Regions from separate parts of the Methylobacterium oryzisoli genome, predicted to be linked through region 2. Evidence: riboswitches for the same ligand, from Rfam matches in the RefSeq annotation. Region 2 holds a riboswitch; the other holds the start of a gene.

Region 1 (7,314 bases), on a different contig from region 2:
AGGCGCGAGAAGGCGTCTGTGGCGATGGTCTGGCGGATGATCACTGGCAAGCCCCGAACGTCTCGTGCCCGCGACGATCGGCGTCGTCTTGGCGGGCGGAACCATTCCGACTTCTCGGTCGGGAGTTCGGGTTTTTTATGACGCGAGGCGAGCCGCGCAGGGAAGAGGGGGATTGCGCACGATGGCGTGACGGGAGGAATAGCCACGCCGTCTCAGGACTTGGCGCGGGGAACCCTTCTCCCGTGCGGGAGAAGGGCAGGGATGAGGGTCCCGGGAGGGTGCCGCAGTGAAGTGCTGAGGGTGGTGGGGGGAGCGGGGCGAGTCAGGATCGGCCACCCACCTCAGTGCTGGTAGCGGCAGCGTTCCGCCTGCTTGCTGCACCCTCCCGGGACCCTCACGCGGGATCTTCGATCCCCTGCCCCTCTCCCGCTCGGGAGAGGGGATCCCGCGCTACCCGTCCCTACGCGGTCGTGCCCTTCGCGTCGCGGATCAGCGAGACGAAGCGGTCGAACAGGTAGTGGCTGTCGCGCGGGCCGGGCGAGGCCTCGGGGTGGTACTGCACCGAAAAAGCCGGCCGGTCGGTGAGGGAGAGCCCGCAATTCGAGCCGTCGAACAGCGAGACGTGGGTCTCGACCGCGCTCTCGGGCAGGCTGGCGGGGTCGACCGCGAAGCCGTGGTTCATCGAGACGATCTCGACCTTGCCGGTGGTCTTGTCCTTCACCGGGTGGTTCGCGCCGTGGTGGCCCTGGCCCATCTTGACCGTGCGGCCCCCGAGCGCGAGGCCCATGAGCTGGTGCCCGAGGCAGATGCCGAAGGTCGGCACCTTGCGCTCCAGGAGGCTGCGGATCACCGGCACGGCGTACTCGCCGGTCGCGGCCGGATCGCCCGGGCCGTTCGACAGGAAGACGCCGTCCGGCTTGAGCGCCAGGATCTCCTCGGCGGTGGCGGTGGCCGGCACCACCGTGACGTCGCAGCCCGCCTGCGTCAGGAGCCGCAGGATGTTGCGCTTCACGCCGTAGTCGATGGCGACGACCCGCAGGCCCTCGCCCGCCGCCCGCGCGCCGTAGCCCTGGCCGAGCTGCCAGACCGTCTCGCCCCAGGCGGTGGTCTCGCGGCTGGTCACCGGCGGCACGAGGTCGAGCCCCTCCATGGTGGGCAGGTCGCGCGCCTTGGCCGTCAGGGCCTCGCGGTCGAAGCGGCCGTCGGGGGAATGGGCGATCATCGCGTTCGGCATGCCGCGGTCGCGGATCAGCGCGGTGAGCGCCCGGGTGTCGACGCCGGTGATGCCGATGATGCCGCGGGCCTTCAGCCACGCGTCGAGGTGGCTCGACGAGCGCCAGTTCGACGGGTTGGTCACCGCCGCGGCGATCACCGCCCCGCGCACGCCCGAGGCCGGCGCCTGGGCGAGGCTTTCCAGATCCTCGTCGTTGGTGCCAACATTGCCGATGTGCGGGAACGTGAAGGTGACGATCTGGCCGGCGTAGGAGGGGTCCGTCAGGATCTCCTGGTAGCCCGTCATCGCGGTGTTGAAGCAGACCTCGCCCGCGGCCTCGCCGGTGGCGCCGATGCCGAAACCTTCGAGGATGGTGCCGTCGGCGAGCACCAGGAGGGCGGTCGCGACCGGTTCGGCCCAGCCGTCGTGCGGCGCATGGGCGCCCGCGGCGTCGTCTTGCAGCATGATCAGGATCTCGCTTATGTCGCGGCGGACGAGACACACGCCCGAGGGCGGTCCGCGCGGGTCCGGCACGGCGTCTTTAAGGGGCGCGGCGCGATCCGGTCAATGTGGGGGCGCCTCGCCCGCCTGCCAAGTTCCTCGGGCTCAACGGAGATTGCGACCATCATGCTGCGGGAACGCCTCACGGCCGAGATGAAGGAGGCCATGAAGGCCGGCGACAAGGCGAAGCTCGCCACCGTCCGGCTGATCCAGGCCGCGCTCAAGGACCGGGACATCGAGGCCCGCGGTCTCGGCAAGGAGCCGCTGGCCGAGGACGACATCCTCGGGCTGCTTCAGAAGATGATCAAGCAGCGCAACGAATCGGCCGCGGTCTACGAGCAGGGCGGGCGCCCGGAGCTCGCCGCCTCGGAGCGCGCCGAGGTGGCGATCATCGAGACCTTCCTGCCCCGGCAGATGGACGAGGCCGAGACGCGGGCGGCGATCCAGGCGGCCATCGCCGAGACCGGCGCGGCCGGCCCCAAGGACATGGGCAAGGTCATCGGCGCCCTGAAGGGCCAGTATGCCGGCCGGATGGACTTCGCGAAGGCGAGCGGCCTCGTGAAGGGGATGCTGGCGGGCGGCTGACCCCTCAGGCGCTGCGCAGGGCTCCGATCTCGGCCCGCGCCGGCCGCGCGTCCGCGATGTGGAAGGCGCGCGGGCGCACGAACAGGAACCGGGCTGGGGTGCGGCGCACCAGCCGCTCCAGGGCGAGCGGGACGAGGACCGCCGCCACCGTCACGACGAGCGAGGCGAGGCCGATATCGGCGATGACGCCCGTCTTGACGAGCGCGATGCGGGTCGCGGCCATCGGCAGGAAGAACGCGAGGTAGATCACGATCGAGCGCTCGCCGACGTGCCGCAGCGCCGCCGTCACCGGGCCGCCGGCCCGGGTGAGCAGGGCGGCGCTCGCCACGATCGCGAGCGCGCCGGCCGTGCCGATGAGGAGGCTCACCACCGGCAGGCTCGCCAGCGTCGGGTGCGCCGGAAGGCCGGTGGGCGCGAAGGCCAGGATTCCGTTGAGCAGCGCCCAGGCGGCGAGCCCGGCGAGCGCGAGGCCCACCCGGGCGCGGGCCGCATCCGCCACGCGGAAGATGCGCTCGGCGAAGAGGGCGCCGCCCAGGAAGTAGACGTAGCGGGCGCAGAACTCGTCGACGAGGAGGATGCCCGTCTCGACCGGCAGGATCTCGATCAGCGCGGCGGCACCGAGCAGCAGCCACCAGGGCACCCGGCGCAGGAGCTTGGTGACCACCGAGAACACCGCCAGCAGGTAGATGAACCACAGCGTCGAGTAGGGCTCCACCAGCGCGTGCGCGAGGTGGGCCGCGAAGGCGCCGGGACCCGCCCCGTCGGTGATCGGCCCGTACTTCACCGCCGACTGGATCAGCGTCCAGAGCAGGTAGAAATAGGCGAAGTGCACCACGCGCCGGTCGCCGAACAGGCGCCAGTCCCGGTCGAGCACCCGCCCGACGAACAGGCCCGAGAGCAGGAAGAAGTCCGGGATGCGAAACGGCTTGGCGAAGGCCACGACCGTGTGCAGGAAGCCCTCGCCGCCCATCGCCTCGCCCACCCCGAGAGTCGAGTGCATCATCACCACGAGGACGATGCAGAGGCCTTTGGCGACATCGACCCAGGCGAGGCGGCCGGGGGCGGGCGGGGCGATGGGGGGCATGGCGGGCTCGCGCGGAAAGCAGTCGCCTCCGGTGTAGCCCGCCACTCGTAAAGACCCGGTCCCGCGCGAGCGCTCGAATCCGCGAGGCTCGCGCAACCTTGCGTTCACCGTGCCTGCCGGCGCGCCTCCCGGCGGTCGCGGGTCAGGCGCGTGGCGGCATGGAAGTCGTCGGGCTTGGTGCGCACCCAGGCGAGGAAGCGGGCGATCTCCGGATCCTCGCGCAGGCGCGCCACGTCGGCGAGGCGCCGGGCGATCTCCGCCTCGCTGTAGCGGGCATGGATCGCCGAATGGCAGATCTGGTGCAGCCGCACCGTCCCGTCGTGAGTGCCGCCCTTGAGCTTCGGCGTGAGGTGATGGCGGCTCTGGCGCGCGCCCGCCGGAATCCGCCGCTCGCAGAGCGGGCAGATCACCGGTGCGGCATGGCCCGGGCCGTGGGTCGTCGGATCGTCATCGCGCCAGCGCCGGCCTCGCCGCCCCACGCCCCGCCTCCCTGGATGCAAGCCGGACGCCCCGGCCCCCGCCATGTGGGAGGCGCCTCCCTCCGCGGCGAGGGGAGGGCGCACTGGCCGGTTCGCCGGCAATTGACAAAGGGGGCCGGGCCGCAGACAGTCCGGGCGTTCCGAGGGGGGCCCCACAGGGGGCTGAGAGTGGGGGCGAACCCCCTGACCCTTGAACCTGATCCGGGTCATACCGGCGGAGGGACGGGAACCACCACGCGCCAATTCCCCCGAACACCGCGGTCCATGTCCGGATCTCCTCCAGCCGGGAGAGATCCATGAACGCCCCCGTCATTCCCCCGAAGGACCTGCCCCCGAAGGGCCTGCCTCAGAGCGTCACGACCGGCCCGATCGCCGGCTCCGTGAAGGCCTATGCGAGCCCGAAAGACCGCCCCGACATCCGGGTCCCGTTCCGCGAGATCGCGCTCAGCGACCCGGCCGAGGCGCCAGTGCGGGTCTACGACCCGTCCGGCCCCTACACGGAGACGGAGGCCCGCGTCGACCTCGCGGGCGGGCTGCCGCAGCTGCGCGCGCCCTGGGTCGCGGCGCGCGGCTACGCCACCGTGACGCCGCGCGCGGTGAAGCCGGAGGATAACGGCTTCGTGCCCGAGGACCGGCTGGTGGCGCCCTGCCCGGCCGAGCGCACCATCCGGCGCGCCGCGCCCGGCCAGATGACCACCCAGTACGAGTTCGCGAAGGCCGGGATCATCACCGAGGAGATGATCTACGTCGCCCACCGCGAGAACCTGGGCCGGCAGGCGATGCTGGAGCAGGCGGAGGCGAAGATCGCCGACGGCGAGAGCTTCGGCGCCGCGCTCCCACCCTTCATCACCCCCGAATTCGTCCGCGACGAGGTGGCGCGCGGGCGGGCCATCATCCCGGCCAACATCAACCACACCGAACTCGAGCCGATGGCGATCGGCCGCAACTTCCTGGTCAAGATCAACGCCAACATCGGCAACTCGGCCGTCACCTCCTCGGCCGCCGAGGAGGTCGAGAAGATGGTCTGGGCGATCCGCTGGGGCGCCGACACCGTCATGGATCTCTCGACGGGCCGCAACATCCACAACATCCGCGGCTGGATCCTGCGCAACGCCCCCGTGCCGATCGGGACCGTGCCGATCTACCAGGCGCTGGAAAAGGTCGGCGGCGATCCGCTCAAGCTCGACTGGGAGGTGTTCAAGGATACGCTGATCGAGCAGGCCGAGCAGGGCGTCGACTACTTCACCATCCACGCGGGCGTGCGGCTCGCGCACGTGCCGCTGACCGCCCGCCGCGTCACCGGCATCGTCTCGCGCGGGGGCTCGATCATGGCGCGCTGGTGCCTCGCCGGGCACCGGGAATCGTTCCTCTACGAGCGGTTCGACGAGATCTGCGACATCATGCGGGCCTACGACGTCTCGTTCTCCCTCGGCGACGGCCTGCGCCCCGGCTCGATCGCGGATGCCAACGACGCGGCGCAGTTCGCCGAGCTGGAGACGCTGGGCGAACTCACCAAGGTGGCCTGGGACAAGGGCTGCCAGGTGATGATCGAGGGCCCCGGCCACGTGCCGATGCACAAGATCAAGGTGAACATGGAGAAGCAGCTTCGCGAATGCGGCGAGGCGCCCTTCTACACGCTCGGCCCGCTGACCACCGACGTGGCGCCCGGCTACGACCACATCACCTCGGGCATCGGCGCGGCGATGATCGGCTGGTTCGGCACCGCGATGCTCTGCTACGTCACGCCGAAGGAGCATCTGGGCCTGCCCAACCGCGACGACGTGAAGACCGGCGTGATCACCTACAAGATCGCCGCCCACGCCGCCGACCTCGCCAAGGGCCACCCGGCCGCGCAGGTCCGCGACGACGCCCTCTCGCGGGCCCGCTTCGACTTCCGCTGGGAGGACCAGTTCAACCTCTCGCTCGACCCCGACACGGCGCGCGCCTACCACGACGAGACGCTGCCCAAGGACGCCCACAAGGTCGCCCACTTCTGCTCGATGTGCGGGCCGAAATTCTGCTCGATGAAGATCACGCAGGACCTGCGGGCGGACGTGCTGGCGATGGAGGCGGCCGGCACGGTCGTTGGCGCCGCGCCCGCGATGAGCGAGGCGGACCGCGAGGCCGGCATGGCGGCGAAATCGGCGGAGTTCCTGGCCGAGGGCGGCAAGCTCTACGTCGACGCCGCCGAGTAGCGGACGAGGCCGGGCGCCGCGGGTCTGCCTGCGGCGCCCTCCCGGGACCCTCACGCGCGACCTTCGATCGCCTGCCCCTCTCCCGCACGGGCTTGCGGATTCACCCTTCGGGTCTGGCACGGTCTCCTCTCCCCGCGTGCGCAGGCCTGTCCGGGGAAAATCCCCGCGCCATCGATTGTCCCGGACAGCCGTGCGCCGATAGGGGCGGGACACGCGTCGCCGGATCGTTGCCGTTGATCCGGCGGACCGTTAGCCGGGCGCGCATAACCTGCGGATCCGGCATGACGCGATGGTGCGGGCAAGGCCCGTCCGGTGGAAATCCATCCGTTCGCGCAACGGCATGGCCGTTCAAGATGCGCCTGTTGCACCATCGCCCCGGCCCGGAGAAAGCGCGATTTTTTCGCGAACCCTTCACGGTTCTTTCACACAACGGCCGGACGGCCGGGCGGGATTAAGGTTCCGGTAGGGACGCGGATGCACTGATCGGGTCCATCGTGATCACCACGGGGACTCCCGATGATCGACATCCGCCCCCTCGCGGCGCCGCCCGGACCGGTGCCGATCGAGCCCGAGCCCCCGCCTTCGCCCGCGCGGAGCCGGCCCGAGCGCGATTCCGCGCCCCTCGACACCGCCGTCACCCTCGACCTCAGTCCGGAGGCGAAGCGCACGATCGCCGAGGGCCGGACCCCGCCGGCCGAGCCCGATCCGTCGCAGGTCCGCATCCGCCGCGATCCCGACACGCGCCTGATGGTCTTTCAGGTGCTCGACCCGGCTTCGGGCTCGATCATCGACCAGTTGCCGACCGAGCAGGCCCTTCGCGCCAAGACCTACGCGCGCGACGTGCAGACCACCCAGGCGACCGCGATCGGCACCACGGTGGCGCGCACCGCCTGAGGCCGGACGCGGGCACGAAAAAACCCCTCGCCCGGGTGGGCGAGGGGTTTCTCTCGTCGCGTCGCTGCCTGAGGATCAGCGGAACAGGGTGGCCATCCCGCCCTGCGACCGCCCGAGGCCCTGGCGCGCGACGGCGTTGTTGGGGTCGATCGCGGTGGCGCGCTGGTAGCTCTCGGTCGCCTCCTGGCGGCGGTTCGAGCGCTCGTAGGCGAGGCCGCGATAGGCCCAGGAATCCGCGTCCTTGTTGTTGACGTTGAGCGCCGCGTTGTAGTCCTCGATCGCCTTGTCGTACTGGTTCGTGGCGATCAGGCTCTGGCCGCGGGCGGCGTAGGGCGCGGCCACGAAGGGGTTGCGGTCGATGGC
Region 2 (7,314 bases):
CGAGGCGCTGATCATCGCGGTGCTGCTCGTCCATCCGGGCCTGCTCTCGGGCGCGGCCGCCGACCTCGCCGAGGATCTGGCCAATCTCGACCTGACGAGCCCCGACGCCAAGGCGCTGCGCGACGTGCTGATCGACCATGCGGCGGAGGGCGAGGCCGACGCGGCCCTGCTCGACGGGCGCCTCGCCCGCGCCGGGCTCCCTCCCGCGGCCGGGCGAATCGCCGCGCTGGTGCGGCCGGGGGACCGCTGGGCGCTCGATCCGCACGCCGATCCGCTGCGGCTCGAAGACGCGCTCCGGCAGGCCGTGATCTTGCACCGCAACGCCGGATCTCTACATAGCGAACTCCGGGCGGCCGAGCGGGCCCTTGCCGAGGATCACACCGAGGCCAATTTCGCATGGCTGTGCGATGTGAAGGATCGGCTCGCACTGGTGACCGCCGCCGAGGCGGAGACGGACGTGCCGGACGGGGGCTCCGATCCGCACTGACGCGCGAGGCGTGACTTCGGGGCCCGGGGCGGGATAGTTAAGAATAAGTCAAGCGTAGCGCTTGCAGATTGCGACGGAGATTCGAGGGCGGCAGGGCCGGTGGCTCCGCTGCCCGTCTGTACATCGCGGTGCCGACGAGGCGGGGGGCTCCCCCGTTCCGGGCGGGCCGGCACCGGAACCATAGGCTGATCATGGCGACGAAGGCAACGGAACGAGAAGAGACCGAAGCGGCTCCCGAGCAGCAGACCGATGGACCGCTCCTCGACCTGACGGATGCCTCCGTCAAACGGATGATCAAGCTCGCCAAGAAGCGCGGCTACGTCACCTACGACGAGCTCAACGAGGTTCTGCCTCAGGAGGAGTTCACCTCCGAGCAGATCGAGGACGTGCTCGGGCAGCTCTCCGAACTCGGCGTGAACGTGGTCGAGGCCGAGGAGGCCGACGAGAACCAGGCCGAGGGCGGCGAGGCGACCGAGGACGAGGAGCCCGCCGAGGGCACCGAGGTCGCCGAGGTCGCGCAGACCCGGCCCGCGGTGCTGCGCACCGAGACCACCAAGGAGCCGACCGACCGCACGGACGACCCCGTGCGGATGTACCTGCGCGAGATGGGCTCGGTGGAGCTGCTCTCGCGCGAGGGCGAGATCGCCATCGCCAAGCGCATCGAGGCCGGGCGCGAGGCGATGATCGCGGGCCTGTGCGAGAGCCCGCTGACCTTCCAGGCCATCATCATCTGGCGCGACGAACTCGTCGACGGCCGGGTGCTGCTGCGCGACATCATCGACCTCGAAGCGACCTATGCCGGCCCGGACGGGCGCGGCGGACCCGCAGAGGGCGAGGCCGAGGCGGAGCCCGAGGGCGACGCGCCCGACGGCGACGTGCCGGCCCCCGAGCCCGACGGCGACGAGGACGACCTCGAGAACAACGTCTCGCTCTCGGCGATGGAAGCCGAGCTGAAGCCGCGCGTGCTCGAAACCTTCGACGCCATCGCCGACAATTACCGCAAGCTGCGCAAGGTCCAGGCCGACCAGGCCGAGACCCGCCTGCAGGGCGGCGACGCGAGCGAGAAGCAGGGCCGCCAGTACGCGGAGCTGAAGAACCGCATCGTCATCGACGTGAAGTCGCTGTCGCTCAACGCCAACCGCATCGAGGCGCTGGTCGAGCAGCTCTACGACATCAACAAGCGCCTGATCTCGCAGGAGGGCCGCCTGATGCGGCTCGCCGAGAGCCACGGCGTGTCACGCGACGAGTTCCTGCGCCACTACCAGGGCTACGAACTCGACCCGCACTGGGTCGAGCGCGTGGGCAGGCTCGGCGGCAAGGGCTGGAAGAACTTCACCGACCGCGGCGCCGACGGCATCCAGACCCTGCGCGAGCAGATCACCTCGCTCGCCTCCGAGACCGGCCTGGAGATCCAAGAGTACCGGAAGATCGTCCACATGGTCCAGAAGGGCGAGCGCGAAGCCCGCCAGGCCAAGAAGGAGATGATCGAGGCGAACCTCCGGCTCGTGATCTCGATCGCCAAGAAGTACACCAACCGCGGCCTGCAGTTCCTGGACCTGATCCAGGAGGGCAACATCGGCCTGATGAAGGCGGTGGACAAGTTCGAGTACCGGCGCGGCTACAAGTTCTCGACCTACGCCACGTGGTGGATCCGGCAGGCGATCACCCGCTCGATCGCCGACCAGGCCCGCACGATCCGCATCCCCGTGCACATGATCGAGACGATCAACAAGATCGTCCGCACCTCGCGTCAGATGCTGCACGAGATCGGCCGCGAGCCGACCCCGGAGGAGCTGGCCGAGAAGCTGGCCATGCCGCTGGAGAAGGTCCGAAAAGTCCTCAAGATCGCCAAGGAGCCGATCTCCCTCGAAACCCCGATCGGCGACGAGGAGGATTCCCACCTCGGCGACTTCATCGAGGACAAGAACGTCGTCCTGCCGATCGACGCGGCGATCCAGTCGAACCTGCGCGAGACCACCACCCGGGTGCTCGCCTCGCTCACGCCCCGCGAGGAGCGCGTGCTGCGCATGCGCTTCGGCATCGGCATGAACACCGACCACACCCTCGAAGAGGTCGGCCAGCAGTTCAGCGTCACCCGCGAGCGCATCCGCCAGATCGAGGCGAAGGCGCTGCGCAAGCTCAAGCACCCGAGCCGGTCGCGGAAGCTGCGGAGCTTCCTCGACAATTGAGGGCGGGCACCGGAGCGGCTGCCGGGGGGCGGGCGACGTGGCGATCGAGCACCACCTCGATCTCGATACGTCGCTCCCGGGCGAGGCCATCCGGTCGCTGCTGCTCTGGACCGGGCGCTACGTGGATGGAGGCGACTGGCACGACATCCGCCACGTTCTGAGCGGCAGCACGGTAGTGTCGATCCGCGGGAAGGCTCCGGGCGAGACGGGTTTCGGCGCGATGTTCGGCTGCCGGGCGACCTGCAGTCTCACCTTTCGGAGCCGTCGTGCGCCGGGCGGGGGCTGGACCTTCGAGCTCAGCACGGTGGCGGCCAGTGTCGCATTGCTGTCCGCGGTGCACGGGGACGCGCTCCTGACCCTCAACCCCGACCTGCCGGGGCTGCTCCGGCGCGGGGGCCGCACCGTGATCTCCCCCGATCTCGGCTCGCGCGGTCACCCGTGGTCTGTCGAACTGCCGGCGCGCCTGGCCGCGGCCGGGATCGCCGCCGAAACCGCCCCCATCCTGCCGGTCGCCCGGACGTAGTGCGATGGATGCGCGGTTCCCATGGGACGAACGCCTGTCCCACGTCCTGTACCTCGACCAATTCGCCGAGAGCGCCCCGGAGATCGCGGCGCCCCTGGCGGCGCTCGGCCCCCGCGTGGCGCAGGGGCGGACGGAGGTGACGGTCGAAACCGCGCTTCTGCGCATCGGCATCCGGCGGATCCACGCACGTGATCCGCTGGTCTGTCCCTGGGAAACCGAGATCGCGCCGAACTGGCGCGTCGCCTTCGCCCTCGGCGCGACGCCCGATCCAAGCCGGCCGACGGAGTGCTGGTCGCCCGCCAGCATCGAGGTCGTGTCAGGGGTCGTGGCCCTGCTGACCGCCTTTCCGGCGGCCGATGCCTTCCTGGTCGTGCATCACGACATTCCCGCGCTGATGCGGCGGCACGGCCGGCTCGTCCTGGCGCAGGCCCTCGCCTACGGCGGCGGCCTCTGGGATCCCGACGCGCATCCCTACCGCGCCATGGTGCGCCTGGACCACGCCGTGGAGTCGCTCGGGCCGTGGTGAGGGCGCGCTCCGGTGTCGCCGCGCCGGACGGCGCGAGCGGCCGATCCGTGCGGGGCGTCGAAGCCTTGCCTTGGCCGTAGCGCCCACCCATCTCCGGCTCATGCCCCGCGCCGCCCCCCCAGCTCCCGCCCAACACCCCACGGCCGCGGCGGACGGCTCGGAGGCCGGTGCCATTCCGATCGGCCTGTTTCGGGCCTGCGTCGCCCTGCGGGACTGGCTGCTCAGCGAGGGCGCGCGCATGCCAGAATCCGGCGATCTCCTGGCCGGGCTGGCCCAGCGCCTGAACGATCTCGGCATCCCGGTCGACCGGGCCACCACGGCGATCGACGCCCTGCATTCGGAATATACCGGCGTCGGCCGGTTCTGGACCCGGGAAGGCGGGGTCACCCTGCGGCTCTTCCCGCACGGGGAGGCCTCCGACCGGGCGCTCGCCGAGAGCCCCTTCGCGGTCGTCTACGCCACCGGCGAGTGGCTGCTCCTCGACCTCGACAAGACGCCCGACGACCGCTTCGGCATCGTCGCGGAGCTGAAGGCCGCCGGCTATCGCCACCACCTCACCATCCCGATCTTCTTCACCAACGGCACCAACAACGGCGTCACCTTCGCGACCCGTTCGCCCGCGGGTTTCTCGGCCGAGTCGATCGCCGTCCTGCGCTTCATCGTGCCGACGCTCTCGGCGGTGATGGAGATGCGCGGCCTCAACACCCGCCTCGATCAGGTGCTGCGCATCTACGTCGGCGACGGGCCGCACCACGCGATCCTGTCGGGCTCGATCCGGCGGGGGCAGGTGGAGCGCATCCGCTCGGCGATCCTGTTCGCCGACATGCGCAGCTACACCCACCTCACGCAGGCCCTGACGCCCGAGGCGTCGGTCGACTTGCTGAACACCTATTTCGACTGCCTCGTGCCGCCGATCGAGAGCGAGGGCGGCGAGGTGCTGAAATACATGGGCGACGGCCTGCTCGCGATCTTCCGCGAGACCGGCGACGGCCTCGGCGGCGCGGCCCAGAGCGCGCTCACCGCCGCCCAGACCGCGCTGCGGCGCCTGGACGAGGCCAACGCCGCCGCGCGCTTCCCCACCCGCATCAGCGCCGGCATCGCCCTCCATCACGGCGAGGCGGCCTACGGCAATGTCGGCTCGGGCGCGCGGCTCGACTTCACGGTGATCGGCCGCGACGTGAACCTCGCCAGCCGCCTCGCCAAGCTCAACAAGCTGCTGGCCGAACCGCTCCTGATGTCGAAGCCCTTCGTGGATTTTCTCTGGGGGGACCCGGAGCCGCTGGGCAGCCATCCCCTCGATGGCATCCCGGAAGAGATCGCGATCTACCGCCCGGCCCGGTCCGGCCATTGACGGCGGGCCGGGGCTCGCCCACATTCCGTCCGTTCCAGGGAGATCCCCGGCAAGGGGCTGAGACACCGCTGGAGCCGCCTTCGGGCTGCTCGGCGCGGAAATCCTTCGAACCTGATCCGGCTCATACCGGCGTAGGGATTGGACGGGGTCCGCAGACCCAGCGCTTCAGCGAAGAACGGGCGCAGCGTTCACTCTCTACGGGCCACCGTGGAGACCTTGGTTGCGTTCCTCCCCTGCATCCCCGATCGGCCGGCGCCGCGGCGAGGAGGCCGCCCCGGCGAACGACCGCCTGCCCGAACGCGCCGACGTCGCGGTGGTCGGGGCCGGGCTGATCGGCCTCTCGGTCGCGTGGCGCCTCGCGGCGGCCGGCCTGTCGGTCGCCGTGCTGGAGCGGGGCCGGGCGGGCGACGGCGCGAGCCTGGCCGCCACCGGCATGCTGGCCGCGGCGGCCGAGCACGAGCCGGGCGGCGATGCGCTGCTGCCCCTGGCGCTGGAGAGCCAGCGCCTCTGGGCCGGCTTCCGCGACGCGCTCGAAGCGGCCTCCGGCCAGACCATCGATTACCGGCGCGAGGGCACCCTGGTGATCGCGCTCGGCCGCGACGAGGTCGAGCGCCTGCGCTTCCGCCACGAGCTGCAGCGCCGGGCTGGGCTCGCGGCCGAGTGGCTGTCCGGCCCGCAGGTGCGTGCCCGCGAGCCGGGCCTGCGCCCCACCGTCACGGCCGGCCTCTTCTGCCCCGACGACCATCAGGTCGATCCCGCCCGCGTCATGACGGCGCTCCGGCGCGCGCTGCGCGCCGCCGGCGGGCGCCTCGTGGAAGAGTGCCCGGTCGAGGCGCTGGAGCGCGCGGGCGGGCGCGTCGTCGGCCTGCGCACCGCGGCGGGCCTGCTGCGGGCCGGCACCGTGGTGCTCGCCTCCGGCGCCTGGGCCGGTGAGGGAAGTCTGCTGCCCGACCTCGCCCTGCCGGTGCGGCCCCTCAAGGGCCAGTCGCTGGCCCTGCGGATGACGCCGCGCAGCGGGCGGCTCGACCACGTGGTCTGGACCGAGCAGATCCACATGGCGCCGAAGGGCGACGGCCACCTCATCGTCGGCGCGACCGTCGAGGAATGCGGCTTCGATCCGACGCTCACGGCCGGCGGCCTGTTCGCCCTGCTGGAGGGCGCGCGCCGCGCCTGTCCGGGCATCGAGGAGATGCCGGTCGAGGGGGTCTGGACCGGCTTCCGCCCGACCTCCGACGACGACGCGCCGCTCCTCGGCGAGGCGCTGCCGGGCCTCGTCCTGGCGGTGGGCCACCACCGCAACGGCTACCTGCTGGCACCCGTGACCGCCGGCTCCATCGCCGACCTGATCCTGCGCGGCGCGCTGCCGCCGGTGGCCGCTCCCTTCGGGCCGGAGCGGTTCCGCGCCGCCGACCGCCTGCGGGGTCACTCATGAGGCTGACCGTCAACGGCGAGCCCCGCGACTGCGAGGCCGAGACCCTCGACGCCCTCTGGCGCCAGGAGACGGCCGACCTCGACCTGCCCGGTCCTCAGGGCTTCGCCATCGCGCTCAACGGCGCCGTGGTGCGGCGGGGCGACTGGGCGCAGACCCGGCTCGCCGAAGGCGACCGGGTCGAGATCGTGCGGGCGATGCAGGGCGGGTGAGGCCCCCGCTCTCAGGCCCGACCGCGCGCACCGCGCGCCTGTTTTCGGAGTTGCGACAATGACCGACACCGTCACCCCCATCGCCCGCGAGACCGACGACGCCCTGGTGATCGCCGGCACGCGGCTGCGCTCCCGCCTGCTCATCGGCACCGCCGGCTACCCCACCCAGGCCATCATGGCCGAGGCGGTGCGGGCGAGCGGCGCCGAGGTGGCGACGGTGTCGATCCGGCGCGTGTCGCTGAAGGGCCACGGCTCCGACACGGTCTCGATGCTCGGGGGCTTCCGCTTCCTGCCCAACACCGCCGGCTGCGAGACCGCCCGCGACGCCGTGACGACCGCCGAACTCGCCCGCGAGGCGCTCGGCACCAACTGGATCAAGGTCGAAGTCATCGGCGACCGGGAAACGCTGTATCCGGACGTGGCCGAGACGATCGAGGCGACGCGCCAGCTGGTCGATGCGGGCTTCGTCGTCCTGCCCTACTGCAACGACGATCCGGTGGTGTGCAGCCGGCTCGCCGACCTCGGCGCGGCGGCCGTGATGCCGATGGGATCGCTGATCGGCTCCGGCATGGGCGTGGCGAACCCCGCCAACCTCGA

Evidence for each region. A riboswitch is a leader RNA that binds a small molecule or an ion and turns the genes downstream of it on or off. The one in region 2 is predicted to bind thiamine pyrophosphate.
Region 1: another riboswitch for thiamine pyrophosphate. It lies ahead of thiC (phosphomethylpyrimidine synthase ThiC); the one in region 2 lies ahead of thiO (glycine oxidase ThiO).

The regions. Positions count from the first base shown of each region.
Region 1 covers NZ_JBKIBX010000001.1:406,616-413,929, forward strand. Annotated here, with positions in the region: gene ACKUB9_RS02020 (hypothetical protein) at 1-44, opposite strand, end outside; gene carA (glutamine-hydrolyzing carbamoyl-phosphate synthase small subunit) at 461-1,678, opposite strand; gene ACKUB9_RS02030 (GatB/YqeY domain-containing protein) at 1,841-2,299, shown strand; gene ACKUB9_RS02035 (acyltransferase family protein) at 2,304-3,383, opposite strand; gene ACKUB9_RS02040 (HNH endonuclease family protein) at 3,488-3,907, opposite strand; TPP riboswitch at 3,996-4,102, shown strand; gene thiC (phosphomethylpyrimidine synthase ThiC) at 4,159-6,057, shown strand; gene ACKUB9_RS02050 (hypothetical protein) at 6,574-6,951, shown strand; gene ACKUB9_RS02055 (tetratricopeptide repeat protein) at 7,027-7,314, opposite strand, start outside.
Region 2 covers NZ_JBKIBX010000006.1:183,774-191,087, forward strand. Annotated here, with positions in the region: gene dnaG (DNA primase) at 1-487, shown strand, start outside; gene rpoD (RNA polymerase sigma factor RpoD) at 679-2,676, shown strand; gene ACKUB9_RS08725 (hypothetical protein) at 2,714-3,199, shown strand; gene ACKUB9_RS08730 (SitI3 family protein) at 3,204-3,725, shown strand; gene ACKUB9_RS08735 (adenylate/guanylate cyclase domain-containing protein) at 3,826-5,076, shown strand; TPP riboswitch at 5,104-5,232, shown strand; gene thiO (glycine oxidase ThiO) at 5,297-6,508, shown strand; gene thiS (sulfur carrier protein ThiS) at 6,505-6,717, shown strand; gene ACKUB9_RS08750 (thiazole synthase) at 6,776-7,314, shown strand, end outside.